DNA from 3 places in the Pantoea sp. nfd-35 genome. Region 1 is predicted to be linked to each of the others. Evidence: predicted binding sites of a transcription regulator. Region 1 holds the regulator's gene; each other region holds the start of a gene.

Evidence for each region. Region 1 encodes PhoB, which activates phosphate uptake and scavenging genes when phosphate is short. Its sites were predicted from a motif close to CTGTCATAAAACTGNCNNAT; they were not measured.
Region 2: serA (phosphoglycerate dehydrogenase) is a predicted target of PhoB. The motif match lies at 2,288-2,307, and genes of this name have one in related genera.
Region 3: acuI (acrylyl-CoA reductase (NADPH)) is a predicted target of PhoB. The motif match lies at 2,317-2,336, and genes of this name have one in related genera.

The regions. Positions count from the first base shown of each region.
Region 1 is NZ_CP122403.1:3,375,773-3,380,278, reverse strand. Features, by position in the region: gene sbcD (exonuclease subunit SbcD) at 1-930, opposite strand, end outside; gene phoB (phosphate response regulator transcription factor PhoB) at 1,128-1,817, shown strand; gene phoR (phosphate regulon sensor histidine kinase PhoR) at 1,832-3,145, shown strand; gene P9J57_RS15780 (PstS family phosphate ABC transporter substrate-binding protein) at 3,165-4,085, shown strand; gene P9J57_RS15775 (cobalamin-independent methionine synthase II family protein) at 4,405-4,506, shown strand, end outside.
Region 2 is NZ_CP122403.1:905,145-909,650, forward strand. Features, by position in the region: gene P9J57_RS04340 (oxidative stress defense protein) at 1-170, shown strand, start outside; gene P9J57_RS04345 (LysR family transcriptional regulator ArgP) at 467-1,369, opposite strand; gene rpiA (ribose-5-phosphate isomerase RpiA) at 1,551-2,210, shown strand; gene serA (phosphoglycerate dehydrogenase) at 2,489-3,727, shown strand; gene P9J57_RS04360 (5-formyltetrahydrofolate cyclo-ligase) at 3,770-4,366, opposite strand; RNA gene ssrS (6S RNA) at 4,444-4,506, opposite strand, start outside.
Region 3 is NZ_CP122403.1:859,728-864,233, forward strand. Features, by position in the region: gene P9J57_RS04135 (PadR family transcriptional regulator) at 1-331, shown strand, start outside; gene P9J57_RS04140 (Rdx family protein) at 346-639, opposite strand; gene acuI (acrylyl-CoA reductase (NADPH)) at 1,245-2,228, opposite strand; gene P9J57_RS04150 (ornithine decarboxylase) at 2,841-4,506, shown strand, end outside.

The DNA.
Region 1 (4,506 bases):
GACTTCTATATCGAGCCAGACCGGCTTCTCTCCGCTGGGAGGGGAAAGGTGAGCGAGCTGCTCACTGATTTGCGCCAGAGAGCCTTTAAGCATCTGCATCGGCTGGAAGGTGGGAACCGGCAGGGTCAGGGTTTCCAGGCCGCGCGGGCTGAAAGTCAGCAGACAGACACTTTTTTCGCTGCCCAGCTCGTCAAAGCTCAGCGGAATAGGGGAGCCGCTGTAGCGAATATGGTCGCTGTTCGCGACGCGCTGAGCGCGATGAATATGTCCAAGGGCGATGTAATCGGCCGGCGGAAACGCCGAGGCAGGAAACGCATCCAGCGTGCCGATGTAGATATCGCGCACGGAGTCACTTTTGCTGACGCCAAGGGCGGTAAGATGGCCGGTCGCCACGATCGGCAGGGACATGTTCAGCGCCTGTGCCGCCGCGAAGCTGCGCTGATAATGGGCGCTGATGGCCTCCAGCAGGCTGAGCTGTTTATCCCGTCCAGACTGACCGGCCTGGCTGCGCATAATGTCGCGCGGGCGCAGATAGGGAATCGCGCACAGCAGCGCGCCGGGTTCACCCTGACGGGTTGTCAGGATCATGACGTCGTCACTCTCCTGCGGCGTGGCAACGACCCGGGTGTTCAGACAGGCCAGCAGTTCGCGCGATTCATTCAGCGTTGCCACCGAGTCATGATTGCCCGCCAGCACCACCAGTTGACAGCCGCTGGGTTGTAACGCCACCACGAAGCGGTTAAACATTTCACGCGCATAGCTGGGCGGCGTACCGGTATCAAACAGGTCGCCCGCCACAATCAGCGCATCGACCTGATGCTGTTCGATCTGTATTAACAGCCAGTCAAGAAAGGCCTGGTGCTCGGCGGCGCGGCTCTTGTTATAGAAGAACTGCCCCAGGTGCCAGTCCGCGGTGTGAATAATGCGCATAAAACTCCCTGCCAAATCGATTTGCCCGGCAATTATACTGGCTCAGTCACTAAAGCCACAAAACATGTCGTCATGTTGTCATAAATGGTTGTTGCAGGCCGGTTTTTATGGCTAACTTTTTCATAAAAGTGTCACAAAACTGACGCATAATGGCGCCGCAAATATCAGTGAAAGCCGTCCTACCTGCAGGAGTAATAATGGCTAAGCGCATTTTAGTTGTGGAAGATGAAGCTCCAATCCGTGAAATGTTATGTTTCGTACTGGAACAAAACGATTATCAGCCGATTGAGGCAGAAGATTATGACAGCGCCGTCAGCAAGCTGATTGAACCCTGGCCTGACCTGATCCTGCTGGACTGGATGTTACCCGGCGGCAGCGGCATACAATTTATTAAACATCTTAAGCGTGAAGCCATGACGCGTGATATACCGGTCATGATGCTCACCGCGCGCGGCGAGGAAGAAGATCGGGTACGCGGACTGGAAGTCGGTGCCGATGACTACATCACCAAACCGTTTTCCCCGAAAGAGCTGATGGCGCGAATTAAAGCCGTTATGCGTCGTATTTCGCCGATGGCGGTAGAAGATGTGATCGAAATGCAGGGCCTGAGCCTGGATCCCTCTTCGCATCGCGTGATGTCAGAAACCACACCGCTGGAAATGGGGCCGACAGAATACAAGCTGCTGCATTTCTTTATGACCCATCCTGAACGTGTTTACAGCCGTGAGCAGTTACTCAATCATGTCTGGGGCACTAACGTCTATGTTGAAGATCGTACGGTTGACGTTCATATTCGTCGTTTACGCAAGGCGCTGGAACTGACCGGCCACGATCGCATGGTACAAACCGTACGCGGAACAGGTTATCGTTTCTCTGCCCGCTTTTAAACGGAGCTTTAACCGTGCTGGAACGCCTCTCCTGGAAGAGATTACTGTCCGAACTGGTGCTGGCGTGTCTGCCTGCGCTGGTGCTCGGCCTGCTGTTCGGCTATTTGCCGTGGCTGCTGTTACTGAGCGTAGTCGGTATTTTACTGTGGCATTTTTACAACCTGATGCGCCTGTCTCACTGGCTGTGGCTGGATCGCACGATGACGCCACCGTCCGGGCAGGCCAGTTGGGAACCGCTGTTTTACGGGTTGTATCAAATGCAACTGCGCAACCGGCGGCGGCGGCGCGAATTAGGTAATCTGATTAAGCGGTTTCGCAGCGGCGCGGAGTCGCTGCCGGACGCCGTGATACTCACCACCGAAGAGGGCACTATTTTCTGGTGCAATGGCCTGGCCCAGCAGCACCTGGGGCTGCGCTGGCCAGAAGATAACGGGCAAAATATCCTTAATCTGCTGCGTTATCCTGAATTTTCTCGCTATCTACGGCAACGTGATTTCGATAAGCCGCTTACGCTGGTGCTGAATAACCAGCACCACATGGAATTCCGTGTGATGCCCTACAGCGAAGGCCAGTGGCTGATGGTGGCTCGCGACGTGACCCAGATGCATCAGCTTGAAGGGGCACGGCGAAACTTCTTTGCCAACGTCAGCCATGAACTGCGCACGCCTTTAACGGTGCTTCAGGGCTATCTGGAAATGATGAATGACTCCGTCATGAATCAGCGCTCACGGGACAAAGCGTTGCACACCATGTCGGAGCAAACCCGGCGAATGGATAGCCTGGTCAAACAGCTCCTGACGCTGTCGCGCATCGAGGCGGCTCCGGCCATTAATCTGAAAGAAAAGGTTGATGTACCGGTTATGCTCAAACTCCTGCAGCATGAAGCTGAAACCCTGAGCGGCGGACGTCACGCCATCCATTTTCATACCGATCCTCACCTGAAAGTGTTTGGCAATGATGAACAATTACGCAGTGCTATCTCCAACCTGGTCTACAACGCGGTGAACCACACGCCCGAGGGGACGCGCATTGATATCAGCTGGCTGCGCAGCAAGCAGGGCGCGGTATTTACAGTCTGTGATAACGGCCCCGGCATTCCACCTGAGCACATTCCGCGCCTGACAGAACGGTTTTATCGGGTGGATAAAGCGCGTTCACGTGCGACCGGCGGCAGCGGTCTTGGGCTGGCCATCGTGAAGCATGCGCTCAGCCATCACAATGCGCGGCTGGAGATCACCAGCATCCCGCACCAGGAAACCTGTTTTACCTTTACCCTGGCACCACGGTTGATTGTGACTAACGGGATGCAGGAGAATGCGGTTCATTAACTGCTGACGGACCGGAACGATGCGCCTTCTTTTTTTGCTGTTCTTTTCTCTCTTGCCTGCCTTGGTGCAGGCGCAGCCTGTGATGCTTTCAGGCAATCTCAGCAGCGCAGGCTCGGACACGCTCGGCTATCTGATGACCCTGTGGGGCGATGACTTTAGCCGTCAGTCACCCGGGGTAAATGTGCAGGTTCAGGCATCGGGCTCCTCAACGGCGCCAACCGCGCTGACAGCCGGATCCGTCCAGTTAGGGGCAATGAGCCGTCCCATGCAGGCGGATGAGCGCCAGGCGTTTGAGGCGCGATACGGTTATCCTCCGTTGGCCGTGCCGGTGGCGATGGACGCGTTGGTGGTGGTGGTCAACCAGCGCAATCCGCTGACGTCCATCGATCCCCGCCAGCTTGATGCGTTGTTCTCCGTCACGCGTCTGTGTGGCGCACACCAGGTGCCCGAACGCTGGGGCGATTTGGGTCTGCATCAGGCTGAGTGGCAGCAGCGATCTATCCAGCGCTATGGCCGCAACTCGGCCTCCGGCACATGGGGATTCTTCAAGCAGCAGGCGCTGTGTCAGGGCGATTTCCGCAACGACGTGGCGGAGTTTCCCGGCTCGGCGGCGGTGGTACAGGCGGTCGCTGGGGATCCGCGCAGCATCGGTTATGCCAGCTTCGGTTTTCACCTGAGTGGGGTAAAACTGCTGCCGGTTATCACAAAAAGGGGGGAAGCCGTTGCGCCCGATCCTGAATCCATCCGCAGCGGTCGCTATCCCTGGGCACGTCCGCTCTATCTGTACGTTAATAAAGTGCCAGGTAAGCCCTTACCGCCATTGTTAGCCGCCTTTCTGGAACAGGTTCTGTCTAAATCAGGGCAGCAGCGCGTCATCGAGGCCGGCTATCTGCCGCTGTCTGAAACGCAAATGAACCTGGCGCGCGCCTCCCTCCGGTAAGTTTCACCGCTCGCCCACAGGCAAAGGGGTTACCGCCTTCGCCCATGTTTTCCCGTTCCTGCCGCACGTCTGGCAGGGACCTGTGCCGCATCAGGGGCATAAATCCCCGCCGATTGCCTCGGTGCAAACCTCAAGGGGAGCACAGTCAGAATCCGGCCTCGCAACATGAAATTATTTCATCTCAAGTGAATATTATTCGTTTGCACGTGAGCACATCGCGTGGGAATCTACATCCAGACGTTTAGCCATCTGGAAGGCTAAAATAACATTATGTAACTATTCCCGCCCGAAATTATCTGGCCGGTGACCAGGAGTGATCATGCAAAGACAAACCGCCCCGTTTCGCGCCGACACCGTTGGCAGCTTTCTTCGTCCCGCCGCTATTAAGCATGCCCGCGAAAAATTTCATGCGGGTGAGATC
Region 2 (4,506 bases), 1.9 Mb from region 1:
ACAGCATTCGTTATCAGGTGGCAAACTATCAGCCAATGCCAATGAACCGCATGTTTAAAGCCGCGGCTGTGGCAGATACTTCTGCACAGGAAACCTACGATCAGCAAAGCATCAACTTTGATGACCAGGTGGATGTGGTTTTTGAGATGAAACCAAATACGGCACAGTAAGCCTTTATTGGTATTGTGGTTAAGCCATCAGGGGCAATTTTTGCCAGGCGGTCCTCGCGCCGCTGATGCGGTTCCTTCACATCGCTCATCAACCTGACGGACCGGCGCAGCCGGCACATCCCTGTGGCGGCTGCGCCTTTTACCCGCATCCTTGCGGGTAAATCTTGGTTGATTCCCTCTGCTCAGCGCTGCGTATTGCCTTCTAAAAAATGCCCCTGACGGCCATTAACGCCGTGCCGCTTTCACAAGTGCACCTTCTCACCGCAACGCCCAAATTTTGCTGCGGCAAAGGGCGATTATTCCGCCGTATCCTGACGTAGCACCCGATGGCCATGCGCAATCAGCGCATCCGTTACCCGACGCATCAGGCGGCTTTCAGGCGCAAAACGGTGCCAGTACAGCATCCGGCGTTGATACAGCCCCGGCGTGAGATCGATTAGCTCGCCACTCGCCAGTTCGCGTTCAATCTGCAGATGAGGGATCATACAGCAGGTCGAGCCCTGCCGGGCCATCTGCACAAACGCTTCGGACGAGTTGACGATGTGGCAGGGAACGCTACCCGGTGATAAATCAAAATTCTGCTGCAAAAAGGCCTGATGCATATCATCCAGGTGATCAAATGCCACGGCTGGCGCTTTAAGCAGGGCGGAACGCGTTACACCGTTGGGGAAAAAGCGCTCTGCAAAATCCTTTGACGCCACAAACAAATAATCCAGCGCACCCAGTTGATCCACCAGACAGCTGGGTAGCGGCTGCGGTTGAATACTGACTGCGCCAACCACTTCGCCTCGTCTCAGACGCTCTTGAGTGCGGGTTTCATCCTCAACCTGAAGGTTCAGGCGCACAGGCGAATCGGCCAGTACGTCTTTTAATGCCGGTAACAGCCACGTTGCCAGACTGTCGGCGTTTACCGCCAGCGACAGCAGTAGCGGCGTGGTGCCGCTGTTCTCATCGCCCAGCCACTCTTCCTCCAGTAACTCAACCTGGTGCAGAAGTGCGAGCAGCTTTTGCCCCTGTTCAGTGGGACGAGGCGGTACCGTACGAACTAATAACGGCTGACCAAACAGATTTTCCAACTGTTTAATGCGTTGCGAGACGGCAGACTGCGTAATGCAAAGTTTTTGTGCGGCACGTTCAAATCCGCGTTCACGTATCACTGCGTCCAGCGCCTGAAGCGTTCTGTAGTCCGGGCGTTTCATTATTTTTCTCTCTCCTTCAGGATGGACGTTACTATGCCACAAATACTCCAACGGAAATGTCAGCGATATTTTTGTGGGCTGGCTTCCAAAGCATTAAATCCGCCCAATGCATCCGAGCATTTTCAGCAAGCCTTGCTTTATACTACGCGCATTTCCTTATCGCACAGGTTCTAAACATATCATGACCCAGGATGAACTGAAAAAAGCTGTTGGTTGGGCCGCACTGGATTATGTGCAGCCCGGTACTGTCGTCGGCGTCGGTACGGGTTCTACGGCCGCTCACTTTATTGATGCGCTCGGCAGCATTAGACATCAGATTGAGGGGGCCGTATCCAGTTCCGAAGCGTCGACGCAAAAGCTAAAAAGCCTGGGCATTCAGGTGTTTGATTTGAACGAGATTGATGATCTGGCCATTTATGTCGACGGTGCCGATGAAATTAACCCACAAATGCAGATGATCAAAGGGGGCGGTGCTGCCTTAACGCGCGAGAAAATCGTCGCGGCGGTTGCCAAAAAGTTTATCTGTATCGCCGACGCATCCAAAGAAGTGGACGTGCTTGGACGCTTCCCGTTGCCGGTTGAAGTTATCCCGATGGCGCGAAGCTATGTCGCGCGTGAACTGGTGAAGCTGGGCGGTTTGCCGGAATATCGTCAGAATGTGGTGACTGACAACGGTAATATCATTCTTGATGTGCACAATCTGCGTATTCTCGATCCCATTGAGCTGGAAAAAACGATTAATGCCCTGCCTGGCGTCGTCACTGTGGGGCTGTTCGCCACGCGTGGCGCAGATGTCGCATTGATTGGCGGACCTGACGGTGTCAAAACCCTCAAAAAATAAAGTACGGGCGCGCAACAGGGCGCCCGCTTTTTTTGATTTAAAAAAACTTTTCTCACCAGGCTGAAATTTGGTGACTTATGTCACATAACCGTCATCGGCAGCGGGTTCGTTCTTCTCGATGCGGCCAACCCACGATTTTGTCTGGCAAAGTACGTCCTCTGAGCCCTGCCATGCTGGCGGTCAGGCAATCGTTTGTATTGCCGCAGGCGATTTTTTTGATATTTTGACAGACGGCTGACTGCGTTCAGTCCTCGTTGAATTCTGAATAGGGTTGGGAAATGGCAAAGGTATCACTGGAAAAAGACAAAATTAAGTTCCTGCTGGTGGAAGGTGTCCATCAGAGCGCGCTGGAAAATCTTCGTGCTGCAGGTTACACCAATATTGAATTCCACAAAGGCGCACTGGATGCCGAGGCGTTAAAAGCTTCCGCTCGCGATGCGCATTTTATCGGTATCCGTTCCCGTTCCCAACTGACCGAAGAGATTTTTGCCGCTGCAGAAAAACTGGTAGCGGTAGGCTGTTTCTGTATCGGAACGAATCAGGTTGATTTAAATGCCGCAGCGAAACGCGGTATCCCGGTTTTTAACGCACCTTTCTCAAATACGCGTTCTGTGGCCGAGCTGGTTATTGGCGAGATGCTGCTGATGCTGCGCGGTGTTCCGGAAGCGAATGCCAAAGCGCACCGTGGTATCTGGAATAAAATCGCCAAAGGCTCTTTTGAAGCGCGCGGTAAAAAGCTGGGTATCATTGGCTATGGCCATATCGGTATGCAACTGGGCGTGCTGGCAGAAAGTCTGGGCATGCACGTTTACTTTTATGACATCGAAAACAAGCTGCCGTTGGGCAACGCATCACAGGTTCGTAGCCTGACGCAGTTGCTAAATATGAGTGACGTTGTCAGCCTGCATGTCCCGGAAACCGCCTCTACGCAAAATATGATTTCTGCCAATGAGCTGGCGCAGATGAAGCCTGGCGGCCTGCTGATAAACGCCTCACGCGGCACCGTGGTAGATATTCCTGCACTGTGCGAAGCGCTGGCCAGCAAGCAGGTTGGTGGCGCTGCGATTGATGTGTTCCCTGTAGAGCCGGCGACCAACAGCGATCCGTTTGTTTCCCCACTGAGCGAATTCGACAACGTTATCCTGACGCCGCACATCGGGGGATCGACGGAAGAAGCGCAGGAGAATATCGGGATTGAAGTCGCGGGCAAGCTGGCGAAATATTCGGATAACGGTTCAACGCTGTCCGCCGTCAATTTCCCGGAAGTGTCATTGCCGATGCACGGCATTAGCGCCAGTCGTCTGCTGCATATTCACGAAAACCGTCCGGGCGTTCTCACCGCGATCAACCAGATTTTCGCTGAACAAGGCATCAACATTGCCGCTCAGTACCTGCAAACCTCTCCGATGATGGGTTATGTGGTCATCGACATTGATGCTGAGCACGAACTGGCAGAGAAAGCTCTGCAGCTGATGAAGGCGATTCCGGGAACGATTCGCGCCCGCCTGCTTTACTGATCCCACGCTGTCACCTACCCGGGCACACAAGCATGCCCGGGTTTATTCATCCCATAGCCACAGTTTTGATGGCGTCAGCACGGCCGGCAAAGGAATGTCCCACGCCGCTGTAGGCAGCGCGTCAACCCGCTGACAGTCATGAGCGATGCCCACCGGTAAAAAACCATGCTGTTTCCAGTTCTGTAAGGTGCGATCGTAGAAGCCGCCCCCCATTCCTAAACGCTGTCCGGCGCGATCAAACGCCACCAGCGGTACCATCATTACGTCCAGTTCATCCAGCGTGATCAGATGGCGGATATCCAGTGGGGGTTCGGGAATGCGCAGTTTATTTTGGATTAACTGTGTTTCTGGCGTATAGCGCAGAAAAAGCAGATGGCCCGCTGCGAAGGGGTGCAGAACCGGCAGGTAAACCCGTTTGTTTTGCTGCCACAGCCTGGCGATAAGCGGTCGTGTATTGATTTCGCCATCAACAGACAAAAACAGTGCCACGTTGTTGGCATCGGCCAGTGGTGCAAAGTTTATCGCATGTTGGGCGAGTTGTTCGGCTGCCGCATGTTGCTGCTCAGCGCTCAGAGCGCGACGTAAGTGGCGAACGTGCTGACGGATGTCCTGACGCAGTACTAAAGAGGGTGCTGACATGGTGTCCCCCAGACAAAGTCGCTTAAGCGACGCATTATATCATGCCTGGTGGGAGGTAATGCAGTACGACCAGAAAGGAGATCTCCGAGATGCCGCCGTAGGCTGTAACCCTTGAACCCTTGGTTCAAGGTGAACATGCC
Region 3 (4,506 bases), 1.9 Mb from region 1:
AGGCATCATTTACCCGAATCTGACATGGCTGGAGGAGATGGGGGCTATTCACATCAGTGACCCTCAGGCTGCACGTAAGGCTTACGTGCTCACCGAAACGGGGCAGGCCATGCTAAAGCACGATGCACAGCCGCTGTCAGGTCTCATCGACCGGTTATCGTCTTTGGCAGTGCTGGTCAACAACCGCAGCATTCCTGAAATTGAGCAGGCGATCGATCATTTTAAAACTGCCCTGAACATGCGTCTGGCGCAGCAGGACATTACCGATGAAACCCGGCAAACAATCGTCGCTGCTCTGATGACTGCGGCAGAGGATATCAGCCGCAGTTAATCTGACGTGGACGATCAGCTGTCGTCCGATCGGTTTTTATCGATATGCCCTAGCGAACGCTCCGGAAAACAAATATCCCTTACCCGCTGCTTGAGTGCCTGAGCATCCGGGAATCCGCCATCGCGCTTGCGCTCCCACAGCAGATGTTCATCCAGGGTGATTTCAAATACGCCGCCGGTGCCGGGACGCAACGTCACGCTGGCGAGATCCTGTGCGAAGGTCTGTAACAGTTCCTGTGCCATCCACGCGGAGCGCAGCAGCCAGTTACATTGGGTACAATAGTGAATGACGACCACGGGTTTTTGCATCTTTCCCTCTCTTTATCATTAATTAACGCTCAGGCCAGCAGGGGCCGCAAGCATGCCGGCCGGGCTTTTCGCATGGGTTTTCTGTTTTCTTTATACGTTGCTAACCCTGACGCGAATCCTCACCCGTGGCAGACAGCAGCGCAAACCTTACCGCATCGCTGGCCGAAACGGTACCGGTGTGCCCCTGCGTTTATTCTGATAAAACATCAAATTAGCGGCTCCGGAACCGACAGCGAAGGGGCCGGGGTAAGGCTGTCTGACGTGAGTGGGAAGCCCTAAAAAAACAGATGGCGGTAAGTCAGGAGGCCCTCTGTAAGATGCCTCGGGACGCTCGGGACGCTCGGGATGCTCGGGATGCTCAGGATGCTCAGGTAAGCCCATGAGCCAGGCTTGTCAGCAGTAATGCGAGCCTGCGGGCGGGGAAGATAGCCCGCCCCCAGGCTCAGTCTGGATGAGCCGGGCATTGCCAGCAGGTGAAGTTATCGCCCGCTGGCAGCACTTTCCCGGCAGCCAGAAGTGGTAAGGGAAGGGGCGAGCGGGGCAATTCAGGAACTAAGCGAATGACTGATGCGCCCGCCTTCGTCGCCCCTGGCGGAAGGCGAACGTTAAGCGCAGTCAACCACCAGACGGCCCCGAACTTTGCCATCCAGCAGATCCTGTGCGCCCTGGTGCACGTCACGCAATGGAATGACCGTTGTTATCTGGTTCAGTAACGCGTCATCCAGAAGCTGCCCCAGCCGCTGCCAGGCCTGCTGGCGCAGCGGTTTAGGGCACATCACGCTGTCTACGCCAGCCAGTGTCACACCGCGCAGAATGAAGGGCGCGACACTACCGGGCAGATCCAGGCCTTGTGCCATACCACAGGCCGCGACCACGCCGTCACGCTGGGTGCCGGCCAGCACGTTGCTCAGCGTATGGCTACCGACGCTGTCGATGGCGGCGGCCCAGCGCTCTTTCCCGAGGGGTTTACCCGGTTGAGCCAGCTCGTCGCGATCTATCACTTCGGCTGCGCCCAGGGTGGTTTTTAAATAGTCTTCATCGCTGGCTCGCCCGCTGGAGGCGATGACGTTATAGCCCAGTTTTGCCAGCAGAGAGACGCTGAAGCTGCCAACGCCTCCGCTGGCCCCGGTCACCAAAACCGGGCCGCTGGCAGGCGTAATGCCTTGTTTTTCGAGTGCCAGCACGCACAGCATGGCGGTAAAGCCCGCCGTTCCGATGGCCATGGTATTCAACGGAGTTAGCGTTTCAGGCACGGCTACCAGCCAGTCGCCAGGCACGCTGGCTTTCTGAGCCAGCCCGCCCCAGTGTTTTTCCCCGACGCCCCAGCCGGTGAGCAGCGCCGCATCGCCTTGTTTCCAGTCGGGATGGCGACTTGCTGTGACCCGTCCCACGAAGTCAATGCCCGGCACCATTGGAAACTGGCGCACAATCGGCCCTTTATTGCAGATGGCCAGCGCGTCTTTATAGTTGAGGGTGGAATAGCTGACGTCGAGGGTGACGTCTTCATCGGGTAATTGTGTTTCGGAGAGTTCTTTTAGCTGAGAGCGGTAACCTTGTTCGTCCTTATCAATCACCATTGCCTTAAACATGTATCCTCCGTTAGGCGTAAGAATAATCAGGCAAGTTTACGCCCGATGCGCCGATTAGGGTAGGGCACTGGCCCGACAAGTGCGAGGCTTGGCGCAAACCTGAGGCATTTCAGTGGCGATTTCAGTAGCAATGAGGGAGCGACTGCCAGCGTGCTGAAAAATGCATAATTGCGCATAAATAACAGAAACTTAAGCGGTTATTCACTGATATTTCTTTATAAGATATTGATATTTAATGGTTTTATATTTTGCATTTATTGACCTGATATTTAAAGTTGTCGGGTTGTTCCTGCGGATAAAAAATGACATTATGACGGCCACTTTTTTCTCGCCACCGCCCGATAACAGAGGACGCTGCCATGTTCGGTTCAATGTGCAACTGCACGTGTCCCCACTCGCCTGAATTCGCGCGCGATCTGTTCTTCGTCATGTCAGTTACACACACATCGTTCACTATGCGGTGAGGCCAACCGGGCCGCTGCTGTTGGACATGAGTAAGGACTACTCTTTACTGATGTCTATCGGTTTATCGCGTCAGACATTATTCGCCGGGGAAATTTCCCCATTGCCGTGCCTCAGGCACCCACTCCCTGACTGTTAGGGATTTGTGTTATGACACCACTGAAAATTGCTGCCAGCGCTGCTGTTGCGCCTAACCTGACCCTGAATACTGCGCGCGACGTGGTCACGCTGGATAATACTGATTTTACCGATGTGGCGGCTGTTGTCGTCTCGCTGGCTGATACGCGCAGTGGCGTGCTGGCGTTGTTACGCCACACGGGTTTTAATTTACCGGTGTTCGTTGCTAATGCCTTTGAAGAAGAGGTGATGCACCTGCCCGGCGTGACCGGCGAACTGAATGGCGAGCCGCAGGACTGGGTAGCGCTGGAAGCGGCGGCTCAGGCTTATGAAGCCGCGCTGCTGCCCCCGTTTTTTGAAACGCTGACCCGCTATGTTGATATGCAGAACAGTACCTTTGCCTGTCCGGGCCATCAGGGCGGCGCATTTTTCAAAAAGCACCCAGCGGGTAAGCAATTTTTTGATTTCTATGGCGAGAACGTTTTTCGTTCGGACATGTGTAACGCTGACGTCAAGCTGGGCGACCTGCTGATTCACGAGGGGTCGGCTAAGCATGCGCAAAAGTTTGCCGCCAAAGTTTTTAACGCGGATAAAACCTACTTTGTGTTAAATGGCACGTCAAGCGCGAACAAAGTGGTCACCAATGCGCTGCTGACGCGCGGTGATTTAGTGCTGTTTGACCGCAATAATCACAAGTCCAACCATCATGGTGCGCTGATTCAGGCGGGCGCGACGCCGGTTTACCTTGAAGCGGCCCGTAATCCGTTTGGCTTCATCGGCGGCATTGATGCGCACTGTTTCGATGATGGCTACCTGCGCGAACAGATCAAGAAAGTGGCGCCTGAAAGGGCTAACGAGGCGCGTCCCTTCCGGCTGGCGATTATCCAGTTGGGCACCTACGACGGCACGGTATACAACGCGCGGCAGGTGGTGGATCGCATTGGGCATCTGTGTGACTACATTCTGTTTGACTCGGCCTGGCTGGGCTATGAGCAGTTTATTCCGCTGATGGAAGGCTGTTCTCCACTGACGCTGGAGTTGAACGAAAACGATCCCGGCATTTTTGTTACCCAGTCAGTGCACAAGCAGCTGGCGGGCTTTTCGCAGACCTCGCAGATCCACAAGAAAGATAACCATATTCGTGGGCAAAAGCGTTTCTGCCCGCATAAGCGCCTGAACAACGCGTTCATGCTGCACGCTTCAACCAGCCCGTTCTATCCGCTGTTTGCCGCGCTGGATATTAACGCCAAAATGCATCAGGGCGAGGCGGGGCGCCGCATGTGGGATGAGTGCGTGATGCTCGGGATCGAGGCACGTAAAGCGATCTTTGATCGTTGTGACATGATCCTGCCTTTCGTGCCGGAAAGGGTAAACGGCCAGCGCTGGCAGGATGCACCAACGGAAGCGATCGCTCGCGATCTGCAGTATTTCAGCTTTGAACCCAACGCTAAATGGCACGGTTTCGCCGGATACGATCGCGATCAGTACCGTGTCGATCCCTGCAAGCTGTTGCTGACCACGCCAGGCATTGACGCAGCCAGCGGTGAATATGCTGAGTTTGGCATCCCGGCGACCATTCTGGCGAATTACCTGCGTGAAAACGGCATCGTGCCGGAAAAATGCGATCTCAATTCTATTCTGTTCCTGCTGACTCCAGCCGAAAGTCCGGAAAAAATGGCGATGCTGGTGGCGATGCTGG